Acuticoccus sediminis: one gene and its partner. Each later gene encodes a partner of the first gene's protein in a complex. Links are inferred from orthologs where the notes say so. Each region holds a gene or a part of one and is shown in the gene's direction. Other genes may lie near its edges.

Evidence for each region.
Region 2: the proteins of uvrB (region 1) and DLJ53_RS05385 are in contact, whole or in part, in a crystal structure (PDB 7EGT), measured with the Thermus thermophilus proteins. The link is inferred for Acuticoccus sediminis from one-to-one orthologs. Residues at the interface, in WP_096411307.1 of Thermus thermophilus: Glu23, Leu25, Arg26, Asp27, Gly28, Glu29, Arg30, Phe31, Arg55, Glu326, Asp327, Phe328, Glu379, Ser382, Gln383, His398, Gly400, Arg401; in WP_096412145.1 of Thermus thermophilus: His654, Arg656, Phe657, Gln666, Asp668, Glu669, Lys680, Arg681, Leu682, Ser683, Lys685, Tyr686, Ala687.

What each region holds. Positions count from the first base shown.
Region 1 is NZ_QHHQ01000010.1:58,303-69,207, forward strand. The notes cover bases 6,183-9,694. They hold uvrB (excinuclease ABC subunit UvrB), read left to right. Parts: upstream 6,183-6,581; coding sequence 6,582-9,494; downstream 9,495-9,694. Other genes in these bases: DLJ53_RS30475 (hypothetical protein), read left to right, coding at 6,210-6,509; DLJ53_RS30485 (ATP-dependent Clp protease adaptor ClpS), read left to right, coding at 9,595-9,694. Also shown: DLJ53_RS30445 (nitrogen regulation protein NR(II)), read left to right, coding at 251-1,735; DLJ53_RS30450 (Lrp/AsnC family transcriptional regulator), read right to left, coding at 1,824-2,321; DLJ53_RS30455 (ELM1/GtrOC1 family putative glycosyltransferase), read left to right, coding at 2,614-3,375; trxB (thioredoxin-disulfide reductase), read left to right, coding at 3,416-4,399; DLJ53_RS30465 (LysR family transcriptional regulator), read left to right, coding at 4,440-5,333; DLJ53_RS30470 (acetyltransferase domain-containing protein), read left to right, coding at 5,321-6,091; more of DLJ53_RS30485, read left to right, coding at 9,695-9,909; DLJ53_RS30490 (hypothetical protein), read left to right, coding at 10,142-10,441; DNA repair protein RecO, read right to left, coding at 10,512-10,905. UniProt on the Escherichia coli protein: The UvrABC repair system catalyzes the recognition and processing of DNA lesions. A damage recognition complex composed of 2 UvrA and 2 UvrB subunits scans DNA for abnormalities.
Region 2 is NZ_QHHQ01000001.1:1,249,948-1,260,369, reverse strand. What follows is about bases 4,373-7,401. They hold DLJ53_RS05385 (ATP-dependent helicase), read left to right. Parts: upstream 4,373-4,728; coding sequence 4,729-7,074; downstream 7,075-7,401. Other genes in these bases: DLJ53_RS05380 (adenylate/guanylate cyclase domain-containing protein), read left to right, coding at 7,313-7,401; DLJ53_RS05390 (FGGY family carbohydrate kinase), read left to right, coding at 4,373-4,532. Outside these bases: DLJ53_RS05405 (DeoR/GlpR family DNA-binding transcription regulator), read right to left, coding at 1-317; DLJ53_RS05400 (NAD(P)/FAD-dependent oxidoreductase), read left to right, coding at 522-1,892; DLJ53_RS05395 (NAD(P)/FAD-dependent oxidoreductase), read left to right, coding at 1,885-3,102; more of DLJ53_RS05390, read left to right, coding at 3,099-4,372; more of DLJ53_RS05380, read left to right, coding at 7,402-8,626; DLJ53_RS05375 (PP2C family protein-serine/threonine phosphatase), read right to left, coding at 8,661-10,422. UniProt on the Escherichia coli protein: A helicase with DNA-dependent ATPase activity. Unwinds DNA duplexes with 3'-5' polarity. Translocates on single-stranded DNA with 3'-5' polarity. Initiates unwinding more efficiently from a nicked substrate than double-stranded DNA.

The sequences.
Region 1 (10,905 bases):
AGCCGCGGCCATTATGACCGCGGTTCATTCGCCGCTGCCAACCCCTATGTAGCGCACCCATTGTGCAGTGCAACATATTTTTTGCGGTCGCTCAGAGTTGACCACCCGACGGGACGCTGCCTTGCAAAATCGTCGGGGGAAAACGACAAACGCGGCGATATTCCCCGCGTCCGCGTTGCACCCAGTTTAACACAATGGCAGCAAAGGTTGGTCGCAGTATTGGAAACTCACGTTACGGCAAGGAGATGGCATGGAGGCGGACGCTCCGATCGATATCGGCCGATTGTCACGGCCCGAAGCCGACGCGTTCCGCTACATTGCAAAGGCGCTCGGCGCGCAGTTTGCCGGTGACCTGCCCGATGATCTCGACCCCGACCCCCTCTCCCGCTTCGCCGGCGAAGTGTTCACCACGCGGTGGGACAAGCCGAAGGGTTCGATGCACGACGTAGCCCCGGTCGACGAGAAGGCGTGCGCCCTGCTGGAGCGCCTGCCGATCGCCTGCGTGGTGATCGTCAACGACGACATCGCCTTCATCAACCGCGCGGCCGTGATGCTGTTCGGCTATTCGTCGGCGAACATCCTCGAGGCCGCCGGCGGCACGGGGGCGCTGTTCGCCAGCGGCCGCCGCGAGCAGCCCGGCATCATGACCATGCGCACCGCCGAGGGGCAGACCTTCGGCGCCCGGGTCACGATGGCGACGATCGAGTGGGGCGGCGAGAAGGCGATGCTGCTGACCGCCCTGCCCTCGGAGGCGCCGTCCGGCGACGCGCGGGAGGGCAAGGCCGAGGAACCGAGCATCGACCCGCTGCTCGCGGTGATGGACGCCAACCCCGACCCGATCGCCATCGTCTCGCGCGGCGGGCACGTCGAGCTCTACAATCGCGCCTTCGAGGCGTTGCGGCCGGGCCGCAAGCCGGTCCGGCTCGAGGAGCTGCTGGACGCCGGCGACCTGCGCCACGTGTTCGACGTGATGAACCTGTCCTTCCTGCTCGCCGAGGGACCGGCCCGCTCGCCGAAGCCGGTGACGGCCGGGCAGGACCAGTATGCCCTGAGCGTCGGCGCGCTGCGGGAGCAGCAGCTCGCCTGCCTCGTCTTCCACAAGGTTCCGCCGGCACAGGCCGCCGCCGACGAGGCGGATGCCCCCGAGCCCGAGCCCGAGACACTGGCCATCGAGCCGCCGGCCGCCGTCGAGGCGCGCGTCGTGGCCCTGGACCAGACGGGCGCTCGTTCGGATGACGTGGAGGTGGTCGAGGTCCCGCGGGTGATCGAGGCGGAGCCGGTGATCGAGGCGGTGGCCGTGGAGACACCCGTCGGGGAGACCGCCGAGGACGAGGAGGCAGCGGCCCTTCCGGGCACGCCGCTGATGCGGGCGGTGCGCGACGTCAGGCGGCTGGTCCACGACGCGGCGGTCCTGCTCGTCTCGGACCGCGACGAGCTCGCCGAGGAGCCGGCCTCCCGCGCGGGCGACGAGGAGGTGGACCTCCTGCGCCTCGTCCTTCTCACCATCGCGACGCGCGGCGAGCCGCGCGCGGTGCTCACCGTGCGGCGCGACGGCGCGTCGATCGTGGTCGATGTCCCGGGGGCGCCGGAGCGCGCACTGGAGCGGGTCTCCGGTTCGGACCGCATCGCGACCCTCGCCGGGGTCGCGCATCGGACGGTCACGGTGGATCTGGCAGGGTCGGTGACGATTGCGCCCGCGGAGGATGTCGCGGACACGGACGTCGAGGAGAACTGAAGCGCCCGGGGCCCGTGCGCGAAGGCCCGGTCCGGCCACCAGTCCCTCCGGCGGCCCGCGCCTTGCAGCGCGAGGGCCGAGGCGGCGGTCAGACGGTGACGGGGTCGCGCAGTTCCTGCTCGGGCATCGGCACCCGCGGCTCGGACTTGGACTGACGGATCGTCAGCGACGTGCGCACACTCTCCACATTGTCCGCGGACGTCAGCGTCTCGATGATGAAGTTCTGGAACGAACGCAGCGTCTCGGTGATGCAGAAGAGGACGAAATCGACCTCACCGGACACCATCCAGGCATCGCGAACGATGGGCCAGGCGCGAAGCTGTTCCTCGAACTTCACGAGCTCGGCTTCGGTCTGGTTCTTGAGGCCGACGAACGCGAAGGCGGTCAGGTCGTACCCGAGCTCCTTTTCGTCGATCAGCGTGCGGTATCCCGTGATGATACCGTTCTGCTCCAGGGCACGGACGCGGCGCAGACACGGTGGCGCGGAGATCCCGGCGCGCCGCGCCAGTTCCACGTTGGTCATGCGCCCGTTGCTCTGCAACGCAGCAAGGATCTTCCAATCTACGGAGTCGAGGCGGACTTTCATGGCGGACGCGCGTATGCTCGCTTCTATTCAAGCTTGAAGGTTTGAGGACTTGTATCCTTTGGGTCCTACGTCAACCGTCCCTTCGCAAGAATTCTGTTCACAAAATGATACACCGGGGCGATCGCGCTGCCTCATTGTTTCAGCAGCGGGAAAGATAGGACATCACAGACAGGCTGTCGCCATCGCACGACGGTTACCATTCCGATATAGCGCCGTTGTTGCAGAAGAGTTCCCTCTGCCACCCCAATTAGATTCAGAAACTGTTCTCGTCATTGCTGCCGGGCGACAGAGTTTGACCCCTGCCCGGGCCATCGCCCGGCTGCCGTCGCCGCGGCCCTTCGTCCTCGCCCTGCAGCCGGTTTACTGGCGCCCGCGCGACTTCGACATGATCTGGGCGCCGCGGCACGACCGCCGCTGGGTAGACATCGCATTGCCGCCGCGGCTCGAGACGATCACCGCCCCCTCCGCCGTCGAGGCGGCGGACCGAGAGCGCGGCGCCGCCCTCATCGCGGCGCGGCTGCCGGAGCGGCGACCGCGCCTCGTCGGCGTCCTCGTCGGCGGCACGACGTCGCGCGACCGGTTCGGCGAGGCCGAGGCGGCAGCGCTCGGCGCGGCGCTCGCGGCGTTCGCCGCACGGCACGGGTGCGCCCTCGCCGTCACGGCGTCGCGCCGCACCGGGGCGGCGCAGACCGCCGTCCTGCGGGCCGCCCTCGCCGCGACGCCTCATACTTTCGTCGACGCCGGCGACGACGACGCCTCGCTGGCCTACGCGGGAATCCTCGAACTTTCCGATGCACTTATCGTCACGGCGGACTCCGTCGCGATGCTGAGCGACGCCGCGACGACGGGAAAACCCATCCTCGGATGGCGAATCGGTCGTGGAAAAGCGAGATTCGAAAAATTCTACAGCAGCCTGATCGCGTACGGTGCGATGCGCTGGTTTGCTGGGGATTTCCCCCAATGGTCCTATATTCCGTTGGATTCGGCCGGCGTGATCGCTGAGGCGTTGCGGTCCCGGCTGGGGTTGTCCAATGTTGCAGCGCAGCACAAATAGAGGTGCGTCGGCCGGCCTGTCCTCGCGAAAGGCGATCTTCATGAGTGATTCCGAGAACAACATCGTCAGGACCAAACTGCTGATCATCGGCTCGGGCCCCGCGGGGTACACGGCGGCGATCTATGCTGCGCGGGCCATGCTCGAACCGGTACTGGTCGCGGGCATCCAGCCCGGCGGGCAGATGACGATCACCACGGATGTCGAGAACTATCCCGGCTTCGCCGACGTCATCCAGGGTCCCTGGCTGATGGAGCAGATGCGCGAGCAGGCCGAGCACGTCGGCACGAAGATGCTCTACGACCATTTGACGGCGGCCGACCTCAGCCAGCGCCCCTTCCGGTTCGAGGGCGACAGCGGTACGAGCTACGTCGCCGACGCCGTGATCCTCGCGACCGGCGCCCAGGCCAAGTGGCTCGGGCTGCCGTCGGAGGAGCAGTTCAAGGGCTACGGCGTGTCCGCGTGCGCCACATGCGACGGGTTCTTCTACCGCGGCAAGAAGGTCCTCGTGGTCGGTGGCGGCAACACCGCCGTTGAGGAGGCCCTCTACCTGACCCATCACGCCGACAAGGTGACGCTCGTTCATCGCAGGGACAGTCTGCGTGCCGAAAAGATCCTCCAGGATCGCCTGTTCGCGCATCCGAAGATCGACGTGATCTGGAACGCCGAGATCGCCGAGGTCGAGGGTGCGCACGATCCTCTCGGCGTCACCGGCGCCACGCTGCGGGACACGGTGACGGGCGAGGAGCGCAAGGTCGAGGTGGACGGCGTCTTCGTCGCCATCGGCCACGCCCCGCAGACGGAGCTGATCAAGGACCAGCTTCGGCTCCGCTCGTCCGGGTATGTCTGGACCGCGCCCGACTCCACCGCGACGTCGGTCGACGGTGTCTTCGCGGCGGGCGACGTGACGGACGAGATCTTCCGTCAGGCCGTTACGGCGGCTGGCATGGGTTGCATGGCGGCGTTGGAGGCCGAGCGCTGGCTCGCCGCCAACCCGGCACGGCAGAACGAAACACTCGCGGCCTGAGGCCGCCACGCCCCCGAGCGGGCCTTGAAGGCAAGACAAGATGGACTGGGACAAGCTGCGGGTTTTCCATTCTGCTGCGCGCAAAGGGAGCTTCACGCACGCCGGAGAGGAACTCGGCATCAGTCAGTCGGCGGTCAGCCGTCAGGTGCATGCGCTCGAGCAACAGGTCGGCGTCGCCCTCTTCCACCGGCACGCCCGCGGGCTGCTGCTGACGGAACAGGGCGAGAAGCTCTTCCGCACGACGAGCGGCATTGCGCGTGAGCTGCAGGCGGTCGAGGGGGCGCTGGTCGACTCCCGCGACCGGCCGCGCGGCGTGCTGCGCGTGACGACCACGATGGGCCTCGGCACGACGTGGCTCTCCTCGCGCATCGCCGACTTCGTGGAGACCTACCCCGAAGTCCAGCTCCTGATGATCTTCGACGACAACGAGCTCGACATCGGCATGCGCGAGGCGGACATCGCCATCCGCTGGCGTCAGCCGACGCAGCCGGACCTCGTCCAGCGCCGCCTCTTCACGGTGCACTTCCACGTGTACGCCTCGAACGGCTACATCGCGAAGTACGGCGCGCCGGGGACGCTGGACGAGCTGGATGGCCACCGCCTGGTGACCTTCGGGCCGAACCCTCCGGGCTACCTGCGCGAGCTCAACTGGCTGGAGATCGCCGGCCGCTCGGCGGACGATCCGCGGCCGGCGAACGTGCGCATCTCCAACATGCCGGCGATGAAGAACGCGATCGCGGCGGGCGCCGGCATCGGCGTCCTGCCGGACTTCATCGTCGAGCGCGACGCCGACGACCTGGTGCGGCTCGACCTCGGGGCCGAGGCGCCGACCTACGACCTCTACTTCGTCTATGCCGAGGAGTTGCGCTCGTCGGCCCGCGTCCAGGCCTTCCGCGACTTCATCGTGGAAAAGGCGGAGGGATGGCGGTTCTGACCGCCACCACCGCGGGGACGGACGCCGGCGCCGAGCCCGCACGGGCCGCCGGGGCACGCCGGCGCGTCGCATGGCTCGACGCGGCGCGCGGCGTCGCGATCGTCGCCATGGTCCTCTACCACGGCTCGTTCGACCTCCTGTTCTTCGGCTACGTCGACTGGCCGGTGACGTCGCACCCGCTGTGGCGCGCCTTCGCGGCCGGGATCGCGTCGACCTTCCTGTTCCTCGTCGGTGTCAGCCTGGTCGCCGCGCATGGCAACGGAATCCGCTGGCGGCCCTTCCTGAAGCGCCTCGCATGGGTCGTCGCCGGCGCGGCGGCGGTCACCATCGGGACGGCCTTCGCGATGCCGATGCCGATCTACTTCGGCATCCTGCACGCCATCGCCCTCTTCAGCGTGCTGGCGCTGCCGTTCGTGCGCGCGCCCGTGGCCCTGACGGCGGCCGTCGCGGCCGTCGTCTTCGTGCTTCCGCACGTATGGCGCGACGCGCTCTTCTACGCCCCGTGGGCCTACCCGTTCGGCCTCGCCCCGCACATGCCGGTGACGTTCGACTACGAACCGATCTTCCCCTGGTTCGCGGTGACGCTTCTCGGCGTGGTGGCGGGACGCCTCGTGCGGCTGGTGCCGGGCGAGAAGCCCGTCGGGCCGGTCTGGCGCAGGATCGCCGTGCTGGGGCGCTGGAGCTTCCCGATCTACCTGCTACACCAACCTGTGTTGTTCGGGGCACTGATGGGGATCGCGATGCTGACCCGGCCCTGAGGCCCTGTTCATCCGAGGTTGGCACGGCCTACGCTATGGACGCTTCGTGTTCCGAGCCTTGGAAAGTCCTTCCCTTATGGTGCCGCACTGCGCCCGGCTCTTGGTGGCTCTGGCCATCGTGACGGCACTGCTGACGACGTCGCCGGCCGATGCCGGGCCGCTGCCGGGCTTCGCACCGGAGGTCGGGGCGGGCGTCGAGCTGGTCCAGGGCTATTGCGGGCGGCAGAATTTCGTCTGCCAGCGCAACTTCGGCCAGGGCCGCCGCTACCGCCGCTGCATGGCCCGGAGCGGCTGCGCGGTGCGGGGCGGCGGAAACGGCGGCGGCAACCGCTGCGAGGCGCGCGCCCGCTTCTGCGCCCGGCGCTTCCAGAACGGATCGCGCCAGTTCAACCGGTGCATGCGCCGCGGCGGCTGCTGAAATCCGGCCGACACGCTGAATAACGCGACTCGTGCGGCGCCACGCATTGGAGGTCGCGGCCGGCTGTGCCATATGGTGCTGACGGCGCAAGGGAGCGGACCTGTGGAACGCACGCGCAAATCAGATCAGACAGGCTCGATCGAGACGTGGGCGAACGAGCTTGGAACGGACGACGCCGGCCTCCCGGAGAGCGACGGCGCCGAACCCGCACGCGCGCCCGCCTCCAGGGCCGGGAACGGGACCAAGGCCCCCGCGAAGGCTGCCACGGCGAAATCCGCCAAGTCCGGCGGCAAGACCGCGAAGGGCGCCAAGACCGAGGGTAAGACCCGCGCCAAGGGGAGCGCCGCATCCGGCCGCACCTCGCGCGGGACGTCGATGGGCGGCAAGGCCTCGGCCCGTGACCGCGCCGCGTCCGGCCTCAACCCGGTCGCCGGCCTCGACATCGCGCTGGAAGACGCCGAGGCGCTGCCCGACAGCGGCGCCACCGCGACCGTCGCCGCGCTCGAAAGCCTCATCCAGAACGGCCGGCCGGAGTTCCGCGCCGGCGAATGGACTCCGCACCGCCCGCCCCGGCCGGACAAGTCCGAGGGCGGGGTCCCGCTGGACCTCGTCTCCGAGTACGAGCCCAAGGGCGACCAGCCGCAGGCCATCGCCGAGCTCGTCGAGGGACTGAAGCAGGAGGACAAGACGCAGGTTCTCCTCGGCGTCACCGGCTCCGGCAAGACCTACACGATGGCCAAGGTCATCGAGGAGTTGCAGCGTCCCGCGCTGGTGCTGGCGCCGAACAAGACGCTGGCGGCCCAGCTCTACGGCGAGTTCAAGTCCTTCTTCCCGAACAACGCCGTCGAGTATTTCGTCTCCTACTACGACTATTACCAGCCCGAGGCGTACGTGCCGCGGACGGACACGTACATCGAGAAGGAATCGTCGATCAACGAGCAGATCGACCGGATGCGCCACTCCGCGACGCGCGCCCTGCTGGAGCGGGACGACGTGATCATCGTCGCGTCCGTGTCGTGCATCTACGGTATCGGCTCGGTCGAGACCTATACGGCGATGACGTTCTCCATCCAGGTGGGCGAGCGTCTCGACCAGCGGCAGCTTCTGGCCGACCTCGTGGCGCTGCAATACAAGCGCTCCGACGCCAACTTCATCCGCGGCACCTTCCGCGTGCGCGGCGACACGGTCGAGATCTTCCCGGCGCACTACGAGGACCGGGCCTGGCGCGTGTCCCTCTTCGGCGACGAGGTGGAGTCGATCACCGAGTTCGACCCACTGACGGGCCGGAAGTCCGAGGAGATGGAGCTCGTCAAGGTCTACGCGAACTCGCACTACGTCACGCCGCGGCCGACGCTGCAGCAGGCGATGAGGTCCATCAAGGAGGAGCTGCGGCACCGCCTGGTGGAACTGAACAACGCCGGCCGCCTCCTCGAGGCGCAGCGGCTGGAGCAGCGCACGCGGTTCGACCTCGAGATGCTGGAGGCGACGGGCGTTTGCAACGGCATCGAGAACTATTCGCGCTACCTGACGGGCCGCAAGCCCGGCGAGCCGCCCCCCACCCTCTTCGAGTACCTGCCCGACAACGCCATCGTCTTCCTCGACGAGAGCCACGTGACGGTGCCGCAGATCGGCGCCATGTACAAAGGTGACTTCCGCCGCAAGGCGACGCTCGCCGAGTACGGCTTCCGCCTGCCCTCCTGCATGGACAACCGCCCGCTGCGGTTCGAGGAATGGGACATGATGCGCCCGCAGTCCGTCGCCGTCTCCGCCACCCCCAGCGGGTGGGAGATGGAGGAGGCGGGCGGCGTCTTCGTCGAGCAGGTCATCCGCCCGACGGGCCTCATCGACCCGCCGGTGGAGATCCGCCCGGCCAAGCACCAGGTCGACGACGTGCTCGGCGAGATCCGCGAGGTGGCGGACAAGGGCTATCGCACGCTCGTCACCACGCTGACCAAGCGCATGGCCGAGGACCTCACCGAGTACCTGCACGACAACGGCGTGCGCGTGCGCTACATGCACTCAGACATCGACACGATCGAGCGCATCGAGATCATCCGCGACCTCAGGCTCGGCACCTTCGACGTGCTGGTCGGCATCAACCTCCTGCGCGAGGGGCTCGACATCCCCGAGTGCGGCCTTGTGGCGATCCTCGACGCCGACAAGGAAGGCTTCCTGCGATCCGAAACGTCGCTCATCCAGACCATCGGCCGCGCGGCGCGCAACGTCGACGGCAAGGTGATCCTGTACGCCGACCACATGACGGGCTCGATGGAGCGCGCCATCGGCGAGACCAACCGGCGCCGCGAGAAGCAGCTCGCCTACAACGAGGAAAACGGCATTACGCCGGAGTCGGTGAAGCGGTCCATCGGCGACATCCTGGAGAGCCTCTACGAGCGCGACCACGTGCGCGTCGACAAGGGGATGGCCGAGGCCGCCCACGGCGCCATCGGCCACAACATGGCGGTCACGGTCGAGGACCTCGAGCGGCGCATGCGCGAGGCGGCGGCGAACCTCGAGTTCGAGGAGGCGGCGCGCCTTCGCGACGAGATCCAGCGCCTGCAGAAGACCGAGCTCATGCTCTCGGCGGACCCGATGGCGCGCCAGCGGGACATCGAGATGTCGGCCGGCCGCTACTCGGGCGAGCGCGACTACAACGCCTCGGCGACGCTCAAGACCCGCGCCAAAAAGCCGGACCTCGACAACATGGGTCCCGGCACCGACCGAGGTCGCGTCCGCCGCGCCCCGCTCCTCGACGGCGTCGAGGACGAGCGCGACCTGCCCCCCACCCGCGCGCGAAAAAACAATCTCGACGAGATGACAGTGAAGCGCACGGAGAAGTACAAGGCCAAGGCGCCGCCGCCGAAGCCGGACGACGACCCCGGCGTCGTCCTGCGCCACAAGGTCGGCGTGGGCAGCTACGAAGACCCCGCCGACGAGAAGCGGCGCGGACGGCGCAAGAGGAAGACCGGGCGGCCGGGAAACTAGCCGCGCGGCCATCGCCTCGGCCACCGCCCCCGCGACCCGGGGGAACGGGTCATGTCGAAGCAACCGTTGTCATTGAATCGTTTCGGTACGTGAGGCGCCGATGAGCACGCACACCACCCAGACCCCTGAGCTCGAAGTCATCACGAAGCTCAAGGCGGAACCGCCGAAGCTGCACAAGGTGCTGCTCCTCAACGATGACTACACGCCGCGCGAGTTCGTCGTGCGGGTGCTGAAGGCCGTCTTCCGCATCGGCGGCGAGACGGCCTACACCATCATGATGACCGCCCACCAGAAGGGCTCGTGCGTGGTGAGCGTGTACCCGGCGCAGATCGCCGAGACCAAGGCCAACGAGGCGAACGCGATGAGCCAGGACGCCGGCCACCCGCTGCAGTTCACCACCGAGCCCGAGGAATAGGCCCGCCGACCGGATTGTTTTTCAGCGACCGGCTCTTTTCAGGGTAAATCATTGAAAGCTAACGAGAAATCCCGGTCCCGCCGTCGAGGCGGCCGGGATTTCTCGCGTCTCCATGTCCGTGATGGAGGGGAACTGCGCACCCTGTGATCTCTAGCACAGGGTGCCGGCGGGATGTCCCCCATCTCATGGTTGTCGCCGGGACAGACCGGCCTCGAACAACACGGAGACAGACATGACCATCAAGACCGCCATCCTCGCCGCCGTGATCGGGCTCGCCACCGTCACCGGCGCCAACGCCGCCTACTCCGCCCCGCTGGGCGCCCCCGCCGCGCAGGCGGACGCCGGGATCACCCTGGCCGGCTATCACGGCCACGGCTATGGCCACAAGTACCATCACCGCAAGTACTACAAGCAGCACGTCTACTTCGAGAAGCACTGCTACAAGAAGAAGTACAAGGTCTACAGCCACCACCACCACGGCTACGTCTACAAGTTCAAGACCGTGTGCTACAAGCAGCCGGTGTACTACTAAGCGGGAGGGGCCTTCGGGCCCCTTTTTGCGTGGCCCGGCGGCATGGAGCGGCGCGTCCCGTGCGCCCCGCCTACGCCTGGTCCGCCCGCGCCACCGCCCGCAGCACGGCGCGGACGAAGCGCTCCCGCTCCGGCGGCAGCGGCTTGTTCGCCAGCGCCGCGACATGCGCGGCGAGGAAGTAGCCCGTCAGGCGGAAGCCGTCCGCCAGCGTCGCCGCATCGCACAGCGCGTCGCTCGTCAGGAAGGCCGGGAGCGGCAGCATCCGGTCCGCGTAGCGCGCGCCAGGCCCCCTGCCCACCGCCCGCCCCGTGCGCGGCGAGACGTAGACGAGGTCCTCCGTCGCCCCCGTCGCCGCGCAGTGGCTGAGGTCGAGGCCGAAGCCGAACTCGTCCAGCACGATCAGCTCGAACCGCACCCCCGCCTCCCCCGCCGCGCGCGGCAGCGCGAAGGCTTCGATCAGCGCG
Region 2 (10,422 bases), on another replicon or contig:
GCGGCGAGCGTCGTCGATCCGGTATCGATGAAGAGGGTCTCCCCGGGCCGCACCACGTCGCGCACGCGCAGGCCGATGGCGGCCTTGGCGGCGGCGTCCTCGGCCATCCGCTCGTCGAAGCTGCCCTCGGCGTGCAGCGGCGGCTTCAGCGCGCCGCCATGCACCTTTCGCACGCGTCCTTCGGCCGACAGCCGGGAGAGATCGCGCCGGATCGTCTCGGGCGACACCCCGAACGCCTCGGCCAGGTGCTCGACCGACTGCCGCCCCTGCTGGGACACCAGCTCCGCGATGCTCGTTCGACGCTCTTCCGGGGTCACGCCGCGCTCCTCTTATAAGTTACAGGCTAGTCGGCGTGGTCTGCCCACGTCAACGCGTCGGCGCTCAACATTGCGGCAACGCCCGCCCATTTGGTCAAAATGATTGACGGATCGGTCACCAGTCGGCACAAAAAACGGGAACCGGACCTTTCAGGCTCGCCAAGACTTATGTCCGAGGGATCCCAACGCGCGGAGTGCTACGACGTGGCCGTCATCGGCGCGGGCGTCGTCGGCTGCGCGCTCGCCCGGCGGTTCACGCTCGACGGCGCACGCGTCGTGGTGCTGGAGAAGGCCGAGGAGGTGCTGGACGGCGCCTCCAAGGCCAACAGCGCCATCCTGCACACCGGCTTCGACGCGCCCGTCGGAACACTCGAGGCGGACTGCATTCGCGCAGGGCACGCCGAGTATCGTGAAATCCGGGAGCGGATGGGCCTGCCGCTGCTCGAATGCGGCGCGCTGGTCGTGGCATGGACCGCCGAGGAGGCCGCGCGCCTCCCGGCCCTGATGGACGCCGCGCGGGCCAACGGCGTCGACGACGTCGCCCCCCTCACCGCGGCGGAGACGCGGACGCTGGAACCCCGGCTCGGCGCCGGAGTCGCCGGCGCCTTCCGCGTGCCGGGCGAGTCGCTGATCGACCCGTGGTCGGCGGCACATGCCTACCTCGCCCAGGCACTCATCAACGGCGCCGAGCTTCGGTACGGCGCCGAGGTCCTGGGGGGCCGCTTCGAAGGGTCCTGGTCGCTGGCGACGGCCGCCGGGACGGTCGCCGCGCGCCTCGTCGTCAACGCCGCCGGCCTCTACGGCGACATCGTCGAGGAGCGCCTGACCGGGGCGTCGACGTTCCAAATCCGTCCGCGCAAGGGCCAGTTCGTGGTCTACGACAAGACCGCGGCCGCCCTCGCGGACCACATCCTGCTGCCGGTGCCGGGCGAGCGCACCAAGGGCATCGTCGTGTGCCGGACGGCGTGGGGCAACCTCCTCGTCGGTCCGACGGCGGAGGAGCAGGACGACCGCGCGACCGCCGCTCTCGACGGCGCGACGCTGGAAATGCTGCGCCAGCGGGCCGAGGCGATCCTGCCCGCGCTCGCCGGCCACGAGGTCACCGCGGTCTACGCCGGCCTCCGCCCCGCCACGGAGGAGAAGGGCTACCGCGTCCGCGCCGACGCCTCGCGCGGCTACATCGCCGTCGGGGGCATCCGCTCCACCGGCCTCAGCGCGGCGCTGGGCCTCGCCACCCATGTGCGCGGCCTCTGGGACGAGCCGCTGCGTCCCCTCGCGGACCCGCTCTGGCCGGAGATGCCCAACCTCGCCGAGACCGCGCCGCGCGACTGGGAACGCCCCGGCAACGGCGGCATCGTGTGCCACTGCGAACGCGTCACCCGGCGCGAGGTGGAGGCGGCGCTGACGGGACCGCTGCCAGCACGCACCTTCGCCGGCCTCAAGCGGCGCACCCGCGTCACCATGGGCCGCTGCCAGGGCTTCGCCTGCGGCGCGGAGCTGGCCGAGATCACCGCCGGCCGCCTCGCCCAACCGATGCTGCCGGACGCTGCAACGCGCGAGGGCGGCGATGACTGACCTTGCGATCATCGGCGCCGGCCCGGCAGGTCTCGGCGCCGCGCTCGAGGCCCGCGCCAGGGGCCTGTCCGTCGTCGTCCTCGACCGCGAGGCGGAGGCTGGCGGCATCCCGCGCCACTGCGGCCACCCGCCCTTCGGCCTGCGCGAATTCGGCCGCCCGATGACCGGGCCCGCCTACGCGCGCCGCCTCGTCGACGCGGCGGAGGCCGCAGGCGCCGAGATCCGCACCGGCACCACCGTCGTCGCGATCGCCCCCGGCCCGCGCCTCACCCTCACGTCGGACGCGGGCGTTGCCGAGATCGCCCCGCGCCGCGTCCTGATCGCGACGGGCGTGCGCGAGACGACCCGGGCCGCACGCTTCATCGGCGGAACCAAGCCCGGCGGCGTGATGAACACCGGCACGCTCCAGGGCCTCGTCTACCTCAAGGGCCGGCGCCCCTTCGCACGGCCGCTGATCGTCGGCACCGAACTGGTGTCCTTCTCGGCGATCCTCACCTGCCGCCACGCCGGAATCCGCCCTCTCGCGATGATCGAGCCCGGGGCGCGCGCCACCGCCCGGTGGCCGTCGGCCCTGCTGCCCCGCCTCCTCGGCATCCCGCTCATGACCGGCACCCGCCTCGTCGCGATAGAGGGAACCGACTGGGTCACCGGAGCGGTCCTCGCCGGACCCGACGGCACCGAGCGGCACGTCGCGACCGACGGGGTGATCCTCACGGGCGGGTTCCGGCCGGAGGCGACGCTGGTGCGCCAGAGCCACCTCGTCCTCGACCCGGCGACCGGCGGGCCGGAGATCGACCAGTTCGGGCGCACGTCCGACCCCGACATCTTCGCCGCCGGCAACATGCTGCACCCGGTCGAGACCGCCGGCTGGTGCCACCGTGAAGGACGCATGATCGCCGCCGCCGTCGCCGACAGCCTCGCCGGCGGGCTGCCTCCGCCCGAGCCGGCGCTGCGCCTGCGGCCCACCGGCGGCATCCGCTACGCCGTGCCGCAGCGGATCGTCCCCGGCGACCACGCGGCCGGCGTCATCCAGCTCCGCGCCGACCGCCCCGCGCGCGGCCGCCTCGTCCTCGCCACGCCGACCCCGGCGCGGAGCGTGCCGCTGGACACGGCGCCTGAGCGGCGCATCCTGATGCCGATCTCGTCCGTCCCCGCCGACGCCACCGGCACCGCCGAGATCGGCATCCAGTCCGACCGAGGCCCGTCATGACCGTTCTCGCCATCGACCAGGGCACCACCAGCACCCGCGCCGTCCTCGTCGGCCCCGACGGGACGACGACGCCGCTCCTGTCGCGCGAGCACCGCCAGTCCTACCCGCAGCCCGGCTGGGTGGAGCACGACGGCGAGGAGCTCCTCGCCGACATCGCCGCCTGCCTCGACGCCGCCGGGGGGCACGGCGTCGCCGCCGTCGGCCTCGACAATCAGGGCGAGAGCTGCCTCGCCTGGGATGCCGACACCGGCCGGCCCCTCTGCCCGGTCATCGTGTGGCAGGACGACCGGACCCGCGCCGCCACCGACCGGCTGCGCGCCGACGGTTACGAGGCCCTCGTCGGCGAGCGGGCCGGGCTGCCGCTCGACCCCTACTTCTCGGCCGCCAAGCTCGGCTGGATCGTGCGGAACGTACCGGAGGCGGCCCGCCTCGCCGAAGCCGGCAGGCTGCGCCTCGGCACCACCGACGCCTTCTTCCGCGACCGCCTCACCGGCCGGTTCGAGACCGACGTCGCCACCGCCTCGCGCACCTCGCTGATGGCGCTCGACACGTGCGCCTGGGACACGGACCTCTGCACGATCTTCGGCGTCCCCGTCGAGGCGCTGCCGCCGATCGGACCGACATCGGGCGACCTTGGCCGCGTGCGCTGCGGCGAGGCAGAGGTGCCCTTCACCGCCAGCATCGTCGACCAGCAGGCCGCGCTCTACGGCCACGGCTGCCGGGCGCCGGGCGAGGCCAAGATCACCTGCGGCACCGGCGCCTTCCTGCTCGCCGTGACGGGGTCACGGCCGGCGGCCTGGTCTGGTGCGCTCCCGACCGTTCTGTGGCAGCGCTCCGGCGAGGCGCCGGTATTCGGCCTCGACGGCGGCGTCTACGCCGCGGCGGCGGCCGTGAACTGGGCCCGCCGCATCGGCCTCTTCCAGGATTTCGCCGAGATCAACCGGTTCGACGCGCCGCCGGCGATCGGCCGCGGCCTCGCCTTCGTCCCGGCACTGGCGGGGCTCGCCTGCCCGCACTGGGACCGCTCCGCGCGCGGCGCCTTCGTCGGCCTCTCCCTCGACACCACGGCGGCGGACATGATCCAGGCCATCCTGGAAGGGATCGCGCTGCGGATCGCCGAGGTGGCCCACGCCATCGCCGCCGTGCACCCGCTCGCCAGCCCCATCCCGGTCGACGGCGGCATGTCCGCCAACCCCGCCTTCGTGTCGATGCTGGCGAACGCCCTCGGCTGCGACGTCCGCATCGCCGACGCGCCCGACGTCACCGCGGCGGGAACGGCCGCGCTGGCGGCGGAGGCGATCGGCCGCCCGATCGCGCCGCCCCGGACCGGCCGTGTCGTTGCCGCCACGGCACCGGACCCGGACGCAGCGACCCGCTTCGCCGCCGCCGTCGCCGCCTCCCGGCAATTCGCCGCAACCACCCGGACCTGACGGGCGTTCCCTCCCCGCCTCCGGACCTCCCGCGAGGCTCCGGCAGGAAAATGCAGCGCTCCCGACCGATCCGCGAGGCTCGCGGCCTTCCACAGGCTGGGGGCGACGGGGATCACGCACTGCAAAATGTTGCCGATGGGGTGATTGCGTTTTCTGAATGTTCTATAGTCACGCGCATGCGAATCGGATTGATGTTATGAGTCAGACCGCCCGCCAGAGCGTGCCCCCAGTCTCGATTTCCGAGCGCGGGTCGATCTCCGAGCGCGCGGCGCGGGCCTCCCGCCCGGCCCCGTCCTATCTCGAGTCCCTCAACCCCGAGCAGCGCCGCGCCGTCGAGGCGATCGACGGGCCCGTTCTGGTGCTCGCCGGCGCCGGCACGGGCAAGACGCGGGTCCTGACCACACGCATCGCCCACATCCTGGCGCTGGGCCGCGCCCGCCCGTCCGAGATCCTCGCCGTGACCTTCACCAACAAGGCCGCGCGGGAGATGAAGGAGCGCATCTCGGCCGTCGTCGGGCCGCAGGCGGAGGGGATGCCCTGGCTCGGCACCTTCCACGCCATCGGCACGCGCATCCTGCGTCGCCACGCCGAGCTTGTGGACCTGAACCCCGACTTCACCATCCTCGACACAGACGACCAGATCCGCCTCGCCAAGCAGATCCTCGCCGCCGAGAACATCGACGAGAAGCGCTGGCCGCCGCGCCAGATGCTCGGCATGATCGACGGGTGGAAGAACCGCGGCCTGACCCCCGAGGAGGTCCCCTCGGGCGAGGGCCAGTGGTTCGCCAACGGCAAGGGCCTGAAGCTCTACAAGCTCTACCGCGACCGCCTGAAGTCGCTCAACGCGGCCGATTTCGGCGACCTCCTGCTGGAGCCCATCCGCCTCTTCCGCGCCAATCCGGACATCCTGGCGTCCTATCAGAGCCGCTGGCGCTACATGCTGGTCGACGAGTACCAGGACACCAACGTCGCCCAGTACCTCTGGCTCCGGCTGCTGGCGCAGAACAACAAGAACCTCTGCGTGGTGGGCGACGACGACCAGTCGATCTACGGCTGGCGCGGCGCGGAGGTGGACAACATCCTGCGCTTCGAGACCGACTTCCCCGGCGCCGTCGTGGTGCGGCTGGAGCGCAACTACCGCTCCACCAGCCACATCCTGGCCGCGGCCTCGCACCTCATCGCCCACAACGAGGGGCGCCTCGGCAAGACCCTCTTCACCGACCTCGTCGATCCGGACGCCCTCCCCCTCACGGTCGCGTCGTCCTGGGACTCGGAGGAGGAGGCGCGCGCCATCAACGGCGAGATCGAGAGCCTCCACAAGAAGGGCACGACGCTCGACGAGATGGCGATCCTGGTGCGGACCACCGCCCAGATGCGCGCCTTCGAAGACCGCTTCGTCACGGCCGGCACGCCCTACCGCGTCATCGGCGGCCCGCGCTTCTACGAGCGCAAGGAGATCCGCGACGCACTCGCCTACTTCCGCGTGACGGTACAGCCGTCCTTCGACCTCGCGTTCGAGCGGATCGTCAACGTGCCGACGCGCGGGCTCGGCCAGCAGTCGGTGCGCCTCATCACCGAGGCGGCGCGCGACCGCGAGATCCCGATGCTGCTCGCCGCGTCCGACCTCCTCGCTACCGACGAGATCAAGGGCAAGGCGCGCACGGGCCTGTCCCAGCTCGTCGCCTCGTTCGCGCGGTGGCGCTCCCAGCTCGACACGCTCCCCCACACCGAGCTCGCCGAGATCATCCTGGAGGAGTCCGGCTACACGGACATGCTGAAGGCCGACCGCTCGGCAGACGCGCCGGGCCGCCTCGAGAACCTCAAGGAGCTGATCCGCTCCATGGAGGACTTCGACAGCCTTCCCGCGTTCCTGGAGCACGTCTCGCTGGTGACGGACGCGCAGGGCGAGACCGGCGGCGAGGCCGTCACGCTCATGACGCTGCACGCGGCGAAGGGCCTCGAGTTCGACGTCGTCTTCCTTCCCGGCTGGGAAGAGGGCCTCTTCCCGTCGATGCGCGCCATGGACGAGAACGGGCAGGCCGGCCTCGAGGAGGAGCGCCGCCTCGCCTATGTCGGCATCACGCGGGCGCGCAAGCAGTGCTTCGTATGGTTCGCGCTCAACCGGCGCATCCACGGGATGTGGCAGGCGGGCGCCGCCTCCCGCTTCATCGACGAGCTGCCGGCCGAGAACGTCATGGTGCGCGAAGAGGCCGGTTACGGCGGCATCGGCGGCTATGGCGCCTCCCGGTTCGACCAGGTGGAGACCTTCTCCTCCTCCTACCACACCCCCGGCTGGGAGCGCGCCCAGCGCCGCCGGGAGGACGTGCCCCGCCGCGAACGCCGCCTGCCGCTGACCATCGAGGGCGAACTCGTCGCCAAGTCCATATCGGACGGTCCGGCCGCATACGCGGTCGGTGACCGCGTGTTCCACCAGAAGTTCGGCAACGGCGACGTGGCGCAGGTCGAAGGCAACAAGCTCACCGTCGACTTCGACAAGGCGGGACGCAAGCGGGTGATCGACTCGTTCGTCACTCGCGCCTGAACCCACCCGCAGGATCCGGCATGGGCGCGGACCCGGATCGGACGACGAACGCCGCGGACGGGACGTTGAACCTCCCGCGCGGCATGCGAGAATGCGGGTCGCGGAGGCTGGGCCTCGGCGCCCGGCCGCGATACGAACGAACGATGACACCCATTTCAGACGTCCGCCGCCGGGCTACCGGCACCAGCAGTGCAGCGCACCGCCCGGCTATCCGCGGACACGAGGCGCACCCCACCGCATGACCGCCGACGACGTCTCATCCATGGCGAGCGGCGAGGACGACCCGCTCATCTTCCAGCGCATCCTGCAGTCGATGCGCGACGGGGTCATCTCGATTGACCTCGAAGGCCAGATCATCACGTTCAACGACGCCGCCGGGCACATCCTCGGCAAGGATCCCGCCGAGGTGCTGGGGCAGTCCTTCGCCGAGGTCTTCCTGCTGGAGGAGGCCTACGACGCCTTCAACGAGGTCGTCTTCAAGGCCGTCTACGAGTCGGAGCTGACACACTCCGTCGAGGTGATCCTCGAGCGGGGCGACGCGACGCTGGACCTCGTCGTCTCCTCGAGCCTCCTCACCCGGGCGGAACCGGACGGGGAGCGCAAGCGCCTCGGCGTGGTGGTGGTCGTCAGCGACATCACGGAGCAGCGCAAGCGGCGCAAGATCAAGCAGCTCTTCGGCGCCTACGTCGACCCGCGCATCGTCGAGCGGATCCTGTCGGAGTCGGAGACCGAGCGATCGCGGCGCGGCGACATGACGATCTCCTTCGTCGACATGCGCGACTACACCGGCTGGTCGGAGAGGCTGCCGCCGGCGACGCTCGTCGACCTCCTCAACCGCTTCCTCGCCGCGGTGACCCAGCCCGTCGCCGCCTCGGGCGGGATCACCGACAAGTATATCGGCGACTCGGCGATGGCCGTCTGGGGCCCCCCCTTCACCGATCCGGAGACGCAGGCCCGTGACGCCTGCAGCGCCGCGCTCGGCCAGATCGCCGCGCTCGGCCCCCTGCGCGAGGCGCTCGCGGCGGAGGGGCTCACCGACGCGAACCGGCTCGACGCCGTCGTCGGCGTGGCCACCGGCGACGTCCTGTCGGGCGACATCGGCCCCGTCGCGAGCCGCAACTACACGGTCATCGGCAACGCGGTGAACCTCGCCGCGCGCCTGCAGGAGGCGGCGAAGGTCTACGGCCAGCCCATCCTGCTGACGGCCGAGACCGCCACCCTCGCCGGACCGGAGATGATCACCCGCGAGATCGACCTCCTCACCGTGCGCGGCAGCGAGCGGCCGGTGATCGTCCACGCCCTGCTGGGCCGCGCGGGCGAGGTCCCGGAGGAGACGATCGCGTTCGCCGCCCGCTACCGCGACGCCATCGTCGCGATGCGGCTGCGCGACTGGGACACCGCCGAGGCGGGCCTCCTCCAGTGCCTGGAGGAGCAGCACTACGACGTCCCGTCGCGGCTGATGCTGGACCGCGTCGCGGTCTACCGGACCGATCCGCCGGGCGAGGACTGGGACGGCGTCTGGCGCGGCGCGACCCCCAGGGCGGCCCGTTGAGGCCACCTCCGGGAGCGGCCCCTCGCGGTGCCGGCTACGGCGCTTCGTGGATGTGGACGGTCACGCAGGTGAGGTCGTCCGCCCGCTCCGCCCCGTTCTCGAAGGCGAGCACCGCGTCGCGCACGACCTGGTTGAGGTCCGTCCCCGGAACCCCGGCCTCCCGCACCACCCGCTGAAGGCGCGCGTCGCCGAACGCTTCCTCGCCCGGGTTGAACGCCTCGGTGACGCCGTCGGTGAACATGAAGAGCCGCGTGCCGGGCTTCAGCCGCGCCGACAGCTCGGTGAAGTCGATGCCCTCGACGACGGCGAGCGCCGGGTCGCGCGCGCTCGGCAGCTCCACCACCTCGCCCGACGCCTGATCGACGAGGAGCGGCGGGTTATGGCCGGCGTTGGCGTACCGCATCTCCAGCGTCTCGAGGTCGATCACGCCGTGGAAGAGCGTGACGAACATCATCTGGTCATTGTCGGTGGCGAGGAAGTCGTTGACCTCCTTGAGGGTCTGCGCGGGGCTCACGGCCATCATCGCCGTCGCCTTGATGAGCGTCCGGGTGATCGCCATGAAGAGCGCGGCCGCGACACCCTTGCCGGACACGTCAGCCACGACGACGCCGAGGTGCCGGTCGTCGATCATGAAGTAGTCGAAGAAGTCGCCGCCGACCTCCTTGGCCGTCTCCATGAAGCCGTCGACGGTGAACTCCGGGTGCGGCGGCAACGGCTTGGGCAGGAACGAGAGCTGCAGCTCCCGGGCGATCTCGAGCTCCTGCTCGAGACCGGCGAGACGGGCGCGGGTGATGATCGCGGCCTGCAGCTCGGCGATCAGCTCGGTGAGGCGCTGGTGCTGGGCGGAGATGCGGTGCGACATGCGCTGCAGCACCTCCGTCAGCATGGCGAGCTCCTCGTTCGGGCGCGCGGCGGGACCGGCGGCCGGCACCGGGTCCGCGCTCGGCGCGCCGTCCGGGTCGGAGATGATCGCCCGCAGGTCCGCCTGGATCGCCGACTGCCCCTCGGGATCGAGCGTCCCGGCGAGGCGTTCGAGCTGGCGCTTGATGACGCGCTCCTGGCGGCGCCGCTGGCGGGCGATCCGCTCCTCCTGCTCGACGAGGCGCAGCGCGTTGCTGCGGAACACCAGGAGGGCCTCGCCGATGCGGCGGATCTCGCCGGACCCGGCGATGGTCGGCAGCTCGTTGAGGTCGCCCTTGGAGAGCGCGCTGAGGGTGCCGATGGCCGTCTCCAGCGGCACGAACGCCCGCCGCAGGAACACGTAGAGCGCGATGATCAGGATGAGGCTGGCGATGCTGATGGCGATGACGCCGGTGCGCTCCAGCTGGCGGCTCGCGCTCAGGCTGTCGGTCGCGTCGCGCAGGGTGACGAGCTGGCCGGCCGGGGGCCCCATCAGGTCCGGCACGGGAACGCCGGCCGCGAAGTAGAGCCGGTCGCCCACGTCGAGGATCTGCGCATCGGCGGTGCGGTGCGGCAGGGAGGGCGCGGCCCTCGCGTAGAGGTCCGGGTCGGTCCCCTCGACCATGCGCCCGCGCAGGGAGACGAGGTAGCTCGGCTCGCCTAGCCGGTTGCTGAGGTCGCCGAGGACGCGCAGCGCGTCGATCATCATCACCACGACGACCGGCGGCCCGTCGCGGCGCAGGGCAACGGCGCTGCCGGCGATCACATACCGCTCCGGCGTCTCCTGCCGCAGTCCGCCGACGGCCACGCCTTCGGCCTGGATGCGGGCCAGCGCCTCCGGGCCGAAGATCGGGCGGGTGCGGAAGGTCGGAATGTTGGAGGCGATGATGTCGCCA